2 regions of the Cobetia sp. 1CM21F genome follow, and region 1 is predicted to be linked to the other one. Evidence: predicted binding sites of a transcription regulator. Region 1 holds the regulator's gene; the other holds the start of a gene.
The links. Region 1 encodes LexA, which represses DNA repair genes until DNA is damaged. Its sites were predicted from a motif close to TACTGTNTANNTANACAGTA; they were not measured.
Positions count from the first base shown of each region.

Region 2: the regulator LexA is predicted to act here: its motif matches at 1,508-1,527, upstream of MSG32_RS08770 (YqiA/YcfP family alpha/beta fold hydrolase).

Region 1 covers NZ_JALNTQ010000002.1:1,014,031-1,019,975, reverse strand. Annotated here, with positions in the region: gene topA (type I DNA topoisomerase) at 1-1,794, shown strand, start outside; gene MSG32_RS10025 (DUF6586 family protein) at 1,794-2,273, shown strand; gene MSG32_RS10020 (hypothetical protein) at 2,526-2,765, shown strand; gene lexA (transcriptional repressor LexA) at 2,883-3,512, opposite strand; gene MSG32_RS10010 (TetR/AcrR family transcriptional regulator) at 4,079-4,756, shown strand; gene MSG32_RS10005 (L,D-transpeptidase) at 4,756-5,298, shown strand; gene nagZ (beta-N-acetylhexosaminidase) at 5,558-5,945, shown strand, end outside.
Region 2 covers NZ_JALNTQ010000002.1:732,413-738,357, reverse strand. Annotated here, with positions in the region: gene pgi (glucose-6-phosphate isomerase) at 1-1,411, shown strand, start outside; gene MSG32_RS08770 (YqiA/YcfP family alpha/beta fold hydrolase) at 1,687-2,439, shown strand; gene parE (DNA topoisomerase IV subunit B) at 2,654-4,534, shown strand; gene parC (DNA topoisomerase IV subunit A) at 4,658-5,945, shown strand, end outside.

The DNA.
Region 1 (5,945 bases):
GAAGACAAGCCGACGCGCTCCAAGCCGAACGCGCCGTTCATCACCTCGACCCTGCAGCAGGCGGCCAGTGGTCGTCTCGGCTTCTCGGTCAAGAAGACCATGATGATGGCCCAGCGTCTCTACGAGGCGGGTTACATCACCTACATGCGTACCGACTCGACCAATCTGTCGGCGGACGCGGTGGCCACGGCGCGCGACTTCATCAGCGAAGAATACGGCAGCAACTACCTGCCGGAAGCGGCCAACGTCTACTCCAGCAAGGAAGGCGCCCAGGAAGCGCACGAAGCGATTCGTCCTTCCGAAGTGTCGCGCCGCGCCACCGATCTCGCCGGCATGGAGCGTGACGCCGAGCGTCTGTATGAGCTGATCTGGCGTCAGTTCGTGGCCTGTCAGATGCTGCCGGCCGAATACCTGTCCTCCACGCTGACCATCGAAGTGGATGGCTACGAGCTGCGCGCCAAGGGCCGTGTGCTCAAGTTCGACGGTTACACGCGTGTCATGAAGCCGATGGGCAAGAAGGAAGAGGACCAGTCGCTGCCGGACCTCGCCATCGGCGAGAAGCTGGACCTGGTCGAGCTGCAGCCGCTGCAGCACTTCACCAAGCCCACGGCGCGTTACACCGAGGCCAGCCTGGTCAAGGAGCTGGAGAAGCGCGGTATCGGTCGTCCGTCCACCTATGCCGCCATCATCTCCACCATCCAGGACCGTGGCTACGTGGCGCTGGAAAACCGTCGCTTCTATGCCGAGAAGCTGGGCGATATCGTCACCGATCGCCTCAGCGAGTCCTTCAAGGACCTGATGGACTTCGGCTTCACGGCGCGCATGGAAGACTATCTCGATGAGGTGGCCAACGGCGGGCGCAACTGGCGCGAGCTGCTGGACACCTTCTACGCCGAGTTCAAGGCCGAGCTGGACCACGCCCAGTCCGAAGAGGGCATGCGTCCCAACCAGCCGGTGCCGACGGACATCGCCTGCCCGACCTGTGGGCGTGAGATGCAGATTCGTACCGCCTCGACCGGGGTCTTCCTGGGCTGTTCCGGCTACAACCTGCCGCCCAAGGAGCGCTGCAAGACCACCATCGATCTGCTGCCGGGCGATGAAGCCGTGGCGGCCGATGCCGGTGAAGATGCCGAGACGGATGCGCTGCGCGCCAAGCGTCGCTGCCCGATCTGCGCCACCGCGATGGACAGCTACCTGATCGATGAGCAGCGCAAGCTGCACGTCTGCGGCAATAGCCCGGACTGTGTCGGTCATGAGGTCGAGGAAGGTCAGTTCCGCATCAAGGGCTACGATGGCCCGGTGATCGAGTGCGACAAGTGCGGCTCCGACATGCAGCTCAAGACCGGGCGTTTCGGCAAGTACTTCGGCTGCACCAACGAGAATTGCAAGAACACCCGCAAGCTGCTCAAGTCCGGTGAAGTGGCGCCGCCGAAGATGGACCCGATTCCGATGCCGGAACTTGCCTGCGTCAAGGTCGAGGACCACTACGTGCTGCGCGATGGCGCCAGTGGCCTGTTCCTGGCGGCCAGTCAGTTCCCCAAGAATCGCGAGACGCGTCCGCCGCTGGTCAAGGAGCTCAAGGCGCATGCCGACGAGCTGCCGGAGAAGTATCACTTCATTCTCGAGGCCCCGGATCAGGACCCGGACGGACGTCCGGCGCAGATTCGCTTCTCGCGCAAGGTCAAGGCTCAGTACGTCATGACCGATGAGGAAGGCAAGGCGACCGGTTGGAAGGCCACCTACGACAACGGCCGCTGGGTCGTCGAGGACAAGCGCAAGGGAGCCAAGAGCTGATGAGCCAGCGTGCCCGTACCAATCAGCTGCTGTATCAGGCCGAGTTGCTGCTGGCCCAGTCAGCAGCCTCTGGCGACGATGAGCATGCCGTGGCGCGTCGCATGGCCGGTGAAGAGGGCGCGCTCGCCCTGCTGGAGCTGGCGCTGGCGTCATTGCTGGAAGAATGTGCCGTGACGGCGCGCTGGCCGCAGGGTAGCTGGCGCGAGCGCCTGGCGTCGCCGCCGACGCCCATCGCCGAGGTCGAGCAGCTGCGCAGCCTGCTGGAGCGCCCCGACAGCTGGTTGTCTGAGCTGGTCGCGGATGTGACCCGCCTGCATGAAGAGGGCGGCGTCGCTCGCCGCGAGGAATCGCGTTCGCGTGGTGATGGTCTGATCATCGCGGCAGCCTCGAGCGCCTCGCTGGCCGAGCGTCTCAGCGCCGCCATCACGGCATTCAAGGCGCTGCTGCCGCAGCTGCGCGAGTCGAGTGTCGAGTGGTAGGTCAAGGCGTTGATCTGGTGCTGCACGCTGGTGATGACTGGCGCATGGCAATCGGGTGACGTTTCGCCTTCACGGGTGCTAGACTGATCGCATTGTGGCAAGCCCTGCATTCTCCGGTACGACCATGGCTCTGGCTGTGGTCGTACTTTTTTCTGCGTCGCTGATGGCAACACGGTGCCGGGCTTGCCAGCCGTCGCGCTGACGATTACAACGACGCCGGTATCTCGCGAGATGCCGTGCAGGAGGAATGACGTGTCCGATCCCGCCGTACTTGAAATTGTGCAAATGGAAGATGGTGAAGTGATTCTGCGCGCCGCGGAAAGCGAAGGTGAGCCGCTGCTCAGCATTCGCATTTCGGACGAGGCCGCTGATCTGCTGCGTGACAATCGTTTCGAGGTCGCGCGTGAGATGATCGACCACGCCATCACCCGGACTCGCCTCTGGGATGGCGAAGAAGACGAGGACGAGCAGTCAGAAGGCATCGTGCACTGATTCATCGCTCGCGCTTCGCGCACAAAAAAACCCGCCTTGAGGCGGGTTTTTTTGTGCAATGCGTGCGGCTTTTCTGTTGCTCAGAGCTTTGCGAGAAGAGCGCCGCTGGTCAAGGTCTCAGTGCAGGCCACCATCGCGGATGACGCCCACCCCGAGACCCTCGATCTCCAGGCTGTCCGTGCGCAGGTCGACCTTGATCGGCGAGAAGTCCTCGTTCTCGGCTTCCAGCCACACGTAATGCCCGTCACGGCGGAAGCGCTTGACGGTGACCTCATCCCCCAGACGTGCCACCACGATCTGGCCGTCACGCACGCTGCTGGTGCGGTGCACGGCCAGCAGGTCACCTTCCAGAATCCCCACGTCCTTCATCGACACGCCGCGTACACGCAGCAGGTAGTCGGCAGCCGGCGAGAAGTAGTCGCTCGGTAGCGGACAATGACGGTCGATATGCTCGCTGGCAAGAATCGGGCTGCCGGCGGCCACTTCCCCGATCACCGGCAGGCCATCGTTGGCGCTGTCGTCGACGTCAGCCAGCGACGGCACGCGAATGCCGCGTGAGGTGCCCGGCACCATCTCGATGGCGCCCTTGCGCTTGAGGGCACGCAGATGCTCCTCGGCGGCATTCGGTGAGCGGAAGCCCAGCGCTTGGGCGATTTCGGCCCGCGTCGGCGGGTAGCCAGAGGACTTGATGGTCTTGATGATGAAGTCGAAGACATCCTGCTGGCGCGGAGTAAGCGGCTGGGTCATGGCATTGCCTTTGGCCTGGGCGGCATCTTGAGCTGACGGCACGGGGTGTGCATCCATACAACTGTCATTGTATCCAGTCATGGCGGTCATGCAAGGCATCGTGGCTTGCGTGGTGGCCTCAAAGGGCAGGTAGTCGACGGGATATCGCTGTCTGGCGACTTTTCCTGCCGATATCCGAGGCATTCTTTCTTGAAGGGAATGTCTGGAAGTGAATGTCTGGAGGTGAATGTCTGGAGATGAATGTCTGGAAATGAACCCGGCCTGGCTCTGGCGGGGTGGTCAGTCACCGAGCATGACGAGCCCTTGAATCGGGATGGTCAGCGCTGAGGGAATATCAGGCTTGGCTAAACCTCTGGCGTTTGAAACGCGAGAGAATTGTCAGTCATGGCATGGCGCGCTAGAATCAAAGTGTTTCAAACGAATGTTCGCCGATGGTAGTGCTCACGGGTGTCATGATCGAACGCGCCTTGCGGTGAACCTGCACCACCTCATGAGAGAGTCGCCGCGCGGGGCTTGCGCCGTGACCTACGACTCCAGTCCTTTTCTACCTGACAAGGGTTCCGCCCATGGCCCAGACTGATACCGTTACCCGCATCCTCGATACTGCCGAGGTGCTGTTCGCCGAGCGCGGCTTCGCCGAGACCTCACTGCGTAACATCACCAGCAAGGCCAAGGTCAATCTGGCGGCGGTGAACTACCACTTCGGCTCCAAGAAATCGCTGATCCAGGCGGTCTTCGCACGCTATCTCGATCCGTTCAGTGAGCGTTTCCACGCGGCACTCGACAGCGTCGAGCAGCAATACGCCGGGCGCCAGGTGCCGCTGGAGGTCCTGCTGGAGGTGATGGCGCGTACCGTGCTGGAGGTGCCGGCCGAGCGCAATAGCCTGCGTACCTTCATGCGCCTGCTCGGGCTTGCCTATACCCAGGGTCAGGGCCACATGCGGCGCTATATCCGCGAGCATTACGGCACGGTCTTCAGCCGCTTCGCCGAGCTTCTGAAGCTGGCGACGCCTGATCTGCCGGACAACGAGCGCTTCTGGCGTCTGCACTTCATGCTCGGCAGCGTGATATTCACCTTCTCGGGCCTGGATGCGCTGCGCGATATCGAGGAGGCCGAGTACGGCCATCACACCACGGTGCGCGAGCTGATCCAGCACATGCGGCCGGTGGTGGTCGCGGCGATGGCAGCGCCGTTGCCGGCCACGCTCGGAGATGGTGAGGCGGTCACCCAGGCGGCCAGCTGATGGCCTGCTGGGTAGCGGTGGATCTCTCGCGCCAGAGCCTTGAGATACGCAATGACGCGCCGAGTGGCAGTCGTGATGCGCCGCCCCCCGCGGCTGACCCTGACGCGCTGGTGCATGCCTGCGCGATCTCCAGCGGCCTCAACGGTATCGGCGAGCTCGACGGCAGCGGTTGCACGCCAACCGGCTGGCATGTGATTCGTGCCGCCATCGGGGCGGGCAATCCGCGTGGCGCCGTCTATCGCGGCCGGCGCTTCACGGGCGAGGTGTTCACGCCCGAGCTTGCCTTAGAGCATCCTGAGCGTGACTGGATCCTGACGCGCATTCTGTGGCTCAGCGGCCGCGAGCCCGGCGTCAATCGTGGTCGCAATGCCCGCGGCGAGCGGGTCGATAGCCTGCGCCGCTACATCTATTTTCATGGCACGCCCAGCACGGAGCCCATGGGGGTAGCGGCGTCCCACGGCTGCATTCGCTTGCGTGATGACGACCTGCTGCGACTCTTTGCCGAGGCTGTGCCCGGCACCCCGGTGCTGCTGCATGCCTGAAGGCGTTGGTGCCCGAGTCTGATACCCTCCATGAGCTGTCACCGGAACCTGGGTGACAGCCCCTTGCCGGGGCGCAGCTGGCCGCGACTGTTCGATAGGGGTTCAGTCGGCTAGAATTGCGCCTTTCCTCGCGCTGGCAGCCTGATTCATCACGTTTCTTCCAGGCTGCCGAGCCCCGTAAAAGACATGAAGTCCTGGCGGTCGTGATTCCTCTCTTCACGGGACATCACTGCCGCAGGCCATGGACAGGAAGGATGACATGACACAGCCACTGGGCTCCGTAATGGTCGATGTTGCGGGGCTGACCCTCGCCCGCGACGAACGTGAACTGCTGGCACGCCCTGCCGTCGGGGGCGTCATCCTGTTTGCGCGCAATTGCGCCTCTCCCGAGCAGGTACTGGAGCTGAGCCGCGAGATTCGCAGCGTCAATCCGCACCTGCTGATCGCCATCGATCAGGAGGGCGGGCGCGTCCAGCGTCTGCGCGAGGGCGTGACACGCCTGCCATCGATGCGCAGCCTGGCACAGTGCTGTCTCGGCCGTGACTGTGATGGCTGCGGCGAAGACGCCCAGGCCGCAGGCCTGGGTCTGGCACGCGATGCCGGCTGGCTGCTGGGCATGGAGATGGCAGCCATCGGCTGTGATATCA
Region 2 (5,945 bases), 280 kb from region 1:
TCGCTCCGAAGACCGTCCGGCGCTGCACGCCGCGCTGCGTCTGCCGCGCTCCGCCAGCCTGGTGGTGGACGGCGAGGATATCGTGCCGGCCATCCACGAGAGCCTCGAGCACCTGGCCGAGATGGTCGACACCTTCCACAGCGGCCAGTGGCGCGGCGCCACCGGCAAGCCGATCACCGACGTGGTCAACCTCGGTGTCGGTGGCTCGGACCTGGGCCCGCTGATGGTCTCCAGCGCCCTGAGCGATTGCCGTCCCAAGGACATCCACGAGATCGGCGTGCACTTCGCCTCGACCATGGATGGCTCCCAGCTGGCGGATTATCTGGAATCCTTCAGCCCGGAAACCACGCTGTTCATCCTGTCCTCCAAGTCATTCTCGACCATCGATACGCTGTCCAATGCCCGCACCGCGCGCGACTGGCTGAAATCACGCCTCGATCCGGAAGGGCGCCTGGAAGCGCTGATCAACCGCCAGCACTTCATCGGCGCTTCCGCCAAGCCGGAGAAGATGACCGAGTGGGGCATCGCGCCGGAACATCAGCTGCTGTTCTGGGATTGGGTCGGCGGCCGCTATTCGCTGTGGGGCACCATCGGTCTGCCCATCGCGCTCAATGTCGGCATGGACAACTTCCGTCGCCTGCTGGCCGGGGCGCATGAGCTGGATGAGCACTTCCGCACCGCGCCGCTGGAAGACAACCTGCCGGTGCTGCTGGCGCTGGCTGGTATCTGGAACAACAACTTCCTCGATATCCGCGCCCACTCCATCCTGCCCTACGACGGACGCCTGGAATACTTCGCCAGCTACCTCGAGCAGCTGGAGATGGAATCCAACGGCAAGTCGGTGACCAACGATGGCGAGATGATCGACTACTCGACCTGTCCGGTGCTGTGGGGCCAGCTGGGGCCGAACGCTCAGCACGCCTTCTATCAGCTGCTGCACCAGGGCACCCAGGCGGTCGAGTGTGACTTCATCGCGCCGATGTGCCGTTATGATCACGTCGAGGACGCCGAGACACGCGCTCACCTCAAGGCACAGCACCGTCTGACGCTGGCCAACTGCTTCGCCCAGTCACGTGTGCTGATGCTGGGTGATGACGCCATCCCCGGTGATGAGGCGCAGCCGAACCACAAGCGCTACCGTGGCAATCAGCCGTCGACCACGCTGCTGCTGGAGACGCTGACACCGGAAACGCTGGGTGCGTTGATTGCGCTCTACGAGCAGAAGGTCTTCGTTCAGGCCACCATCTGGGATATCAACCCGTTCGATCAGTGGGGCGTGGAACTGGGCAAGCAGATCGCCACCGCCACTGAAGCGACCATGACCACTGGCGAAGGCTTCGAGACGCTGGACGCCTCCAGCCGTGCGCTGATCGAAGCGGTGTGGGCAGCCCAGGATCAGGACCCGCGCTGAGCCTATGGCGGATGTGAGTGAGAATGAGAATGAGAGTGTGTGAGTGAGGGCATGCTGATATGCCATGCAAGACGAGCGGCGGCGTCAGTCGTCGCTCTCTGTTGATTTATACAGTATTCTCGCTATCCTATAAGCGAATCAATCGTTTACACTAGACAGCATGACGCGGACCGTCGAAAACCCTGCTTCCAGCGGATGAACGCTCGAGAGATGCCCAGCCATCTTGAGGCGTGGGAGGGGAGGTTTCGCGGTCTGACGTGTTGTCGGGAGTGCTGATGGCCAATTCCCCCTTTCCGTCAGATACGGCAGCGATGCACGCCACCGCGCCCGTCAAGGGTCTGCTGTATCTGCACGGCTTCAATTCGGCCAGTTGTTCGCCCAAGGCACGCTTGATGCAGCGCGCGGCAGAGCAGTTCGGCCTGCCGTGCGTGATGCCGGACATCCCCCCGGAGCCCGGCGCGGGTCAGGCGGCGGTCAACGCGGCCTATCTCACGTTGTGTGAGCGCCTGGCGCTGGACCCCGCAGACCCCGCCTGTGATGACGCCATCATGGTGATCGGCAGTTCCATGGGCGGCTTTCTGGCCACCTGGCTGGTCGCGCGTGAGGCCGCACGCCTCGAGGGGCCGGCTGGTCCTTCTCAGAGCGTCTGGCGTCAGGGGCCGCGCAGTGTGCTGATCAATCCGGCCGTGCGTCCCGCGCGACTGGTCAGCGAATGGCTCGGCTCGGTGCATGCCAACCCCTATACCGGCGTGACGTTCACCGTCACCGAGGATTTCGGGCCCGGACTGCTCGCATTGGAAGCGGAGCCGGTCACGGCGCAGCGCACCCTGGTGCTGTTGGCGACGGCCGATGAGACATTGGATGTCAATGATGCCGCAGGGCTCTATCAGGGAAGTCGCTTGATCATCACGCCGGGTGGCGATCACGGCTTTGCGCAGCTGGCGGAATACCTGCCGGCGATCATGGCGCATGGCGGGCACCGGCTGGCCCCCGCCACCGCAGCGGCGATGCATGTCGCGCCGGACTAGCAGGTCATGTGCGTGGTGCTTTCTGCTACGACACACCACGACCTGGCTGGGGACGGCACCTCTTGGCACGACATGGATTGGCACGATATGGCAGGGCGTTCGATGCTGAGCGCCAGGCGCCGGTCTCTCATTTTTCAGGAATCCGTTGTCCGTCTCGCGTACGTGAAATGGCGAGTCGGATGGCGGACGTCAACACCAAGGACACAAGGCTGCGATGAGTCAGTACAGCGCCAGTTCCATTGAGGTCCTCTCCGGCCTCGAACCGGTCCGCAAGCGGCCCGGCATGTATACCGACACTTCTCGGCCCAACCACCTGGCGCAGGAAGTCATCGACAACTCCGTCGATGAGGCGCTGGCGGGGCACGCGAAGGAAATCCGCGTGCGCCTGCTCGAGAATGGCGGTATCGAGGTCGGCGATGACGGTCGTGGCATGCCCACCGACATCCACCCCGAGCATGGCGTGACCGGCATCGAGCTGATCCTCACCAAGCTGCACGCGGGGGGCAAGTTCTCCCAGGACAGCTATCGCTTCTCCGGCGGCCTGCACGGCGTGGGCGTCTCGGTGGTCAATGCGCTGTCGACGCGTCTGGAAGTGGAAGTGTGCCGCGATGGCCTGCGTCAGCGTATCGCCTTCGAGAATGGCGAGAAGGCCGAAGAGCTGACCCAGATTGGCACCGTCGGCAAGCGCAATACCGGCACGCTGGTGCGCTTCTGGCCGGACGAGAGCTACTTCGATAGCCCGCGCCTGGCGATGCCGCGCCTGCGCCACCTGTTGCGTGCCAAGGCCGTGCTGTGTCCGGGCCTCAAGGTCGTGCTCATCGAGACCGATGGCAGCGAGACGACCTGGCACTACGAGGATGGCCTGCGCGATTACCTGCTCGGCGCCACCGATGGCTTCGAGCGCCTGCCGGAATCGCCCTTCGTCGGCCATTTCGAGGATGAGGAGCACGGGGTCGACTGGGCGATCCAGTGGCTGCCGGAAGGCGGCGAGCTGGTGCAGGAACCCTACGTCAACCTGATCCCCACGCCGCTGGGTGGCACCCACGTCAATGGCCTGCGCTCCGGTCTGCTCGAGGCGCTCAAGGAATTCTGCGACTACCGCAGCCTGCTGCCGCGTGGCGTCAAGCTGAGTGCGGATGACCTGTGGGAGCGCGCCGCCTTCGTGCTGTCGGTGAAGATGCTCGATCCGCAGTTCGCCGGCCAGACCAAGGAGCGTCTGTCCTCGCGCAGCGTCGCCGCCTTCGTCTCCGGCGTGGTCAAGGACGCCTTCTCGCTGTGGCTCAACCACCATGTCGATCAGGCCGAAGCGCTGGCGGAACTGGTGATCTCGGCGGCCCAGCGCCGTCTGAAGAGCGCCAAGAAGGTCGCGCGCAAGAAGGTCACCTCCGGGCCTGCGCTGCCGGGCAAGCTCTCGGACTGCTCAAGCTCCGATCCTGCCGACAGCGAGCTGTTTCTGGTCGAGGGTGACTCCGCCGGCGGCAGCGCCAAGCAGGGCCGCAACCGCGAGACTCAGGCGATCCTGCCGCTGCGCGGCAAGATCCTCAATACCTGGGAAGTCGAGTCGCATGACATCTACTCCTCCCAGGAAGTCCACGACATCGCGGTCGCCATCGGCCTGGACCCGGGCTCGGACGACCTCACCAAGCTGCGCTATCACAAGGTCTGCATCCTGGCGGATGCCGACTCCGATGGTCTGCACATCGCCACGCTGCTGTGCGCGCTGTTCGTGCGTCACTTCCCGGCGCTGGTGGATGCCGGGCGCGTCTTCGTCGCCATGCCGCCGCTGTACCGCATCGACCTGGGCAAGGAAGTGCATTACGCCCTGGACGAGAGCGAGAAGGCGCACATCCTCAAGCAGCTCGAGAGCAAGCGTGGCACGCCCAACGTGCAGCGCTTCAAGGGTCTGGGTGAGATGAATCCGCTGCAGCTGCGGGAAACGACCATGGCGCCGGATACCCGCCGCCTGGTGCAGCTGACGCGCAGTGCGGATGACGGCACCCACGAGATGCTCGACATGCTGCTGGCCAAGAAGCGCGCCAGTGATCGCAAGAGCTGGCTCGAGGACTACGGCAACATGGCCGACATCGAGGTCTGATCATCGTGAGTTTCGAGCGCAGCTGAACTTCGAACGCCAGACAAGCTGCGCGACAGCATTCTTTCGGGAGCGCCACAGTCAGGCGCTCCCCGGTTTTACGCTCGTAATCAAGGTCAAGCGCCCATGAGCATGGATATACAGGTTGCGGAGGGTGACGTCGAACGTCTGGCCCTGCGCGACTACACCGAAAAGGCGTACCTCGACTACTCGATGTACGTGATTCTCGACCGCGCCCTGCCGCATGTCGGCGATGGCATGAAGCCGGTGCAGCGCCGCATCGTCTACGCCATGCGCGAACTGTCCCTGACGGCCAACGCCAAGTACAAGAAGTCGGCGCGCACCGTCGGCGACGTGCTGGGCAAGTTCCACCCCCACGGCGACAGCGCCTGTTACGAGGCGATGGTGCTGATGGCGCAGCCGTTCAGCTATCGCTATCCGCTGGTGGATGGCCAGGGCAACTGGGGTAGCCAGGATGACCCCAAGTCCTTCGCGGCGATGCGTTACACCGAATCGCGGCTGTCGAAGTACTCCGAGGTGCTGCTGTCCGAGCTCTCCCAGGGTACCGTCGACTGGGTGCCCAACTTCGATGGCACCATGAACGAGCCCAAGGTGCTGCCGGCGCGTCTGCCCAATGTGCTGCTCAACGGCACCACCGGTATCGCGGTGGGCATGGCGACCGACATTCCGCCGCACAACGTGCATGAAGTCGTGGCCGCCACGCGCCATCTGCTGCGCCATCCGGACTCCGACAGCGATCAGCTGATGGAGTACCTGCCGGCACCGGACTTCCCCACCGAGGCGGAGATCATCACGCCGCGCACCGACCTCGCCAAGCTCTACCGCACCGGTCGTGGCAGCGTGAAGATGCGCGCCCGCTATGTGCTGGAAGAGGGCGATATCGTGATCACGGCACTGCCGTATCAGGTCTCCGGTGCCAAGGTGATCGAGCAGATCGCCGCCCAGATGCAGGCCAAGAAGCTGCCGATGGTCGCGGACCTGCGTGATGAGTCCGACCACGAGAACCCGACGCGCCTGCTGATTCAGCCGCGCTCCAATCGTGTCGATATCGAAGGCCTGATGGCGCATCTGTTCGCCACCACGGACCTCGAGAAGAACGCACGCGTCAACATGAACGTCATCGACCTCAAGGGGCGCCCGCGGGTGATGGCGCTGCACGAGATGCTGGCCGAGTGGCTGCGCTATCGTCGTGCCACCGTGCGTCGTCGCCTCGAGCATCGTCTGGCCAAGGTCGAGGACCGTCTGCATATCCTCGAGGGTCTGCTGACGGCTTATCTGAATCTCGACGAGGTGATTCGCATCATCCGCGAGGAGGAAGACCCCAAGGCCAGCCTGATCGAGACCTTCCAGCTCTCCGAGCGTCAGGCCGAGGCGATCCTCGAGCTGCGTCTGC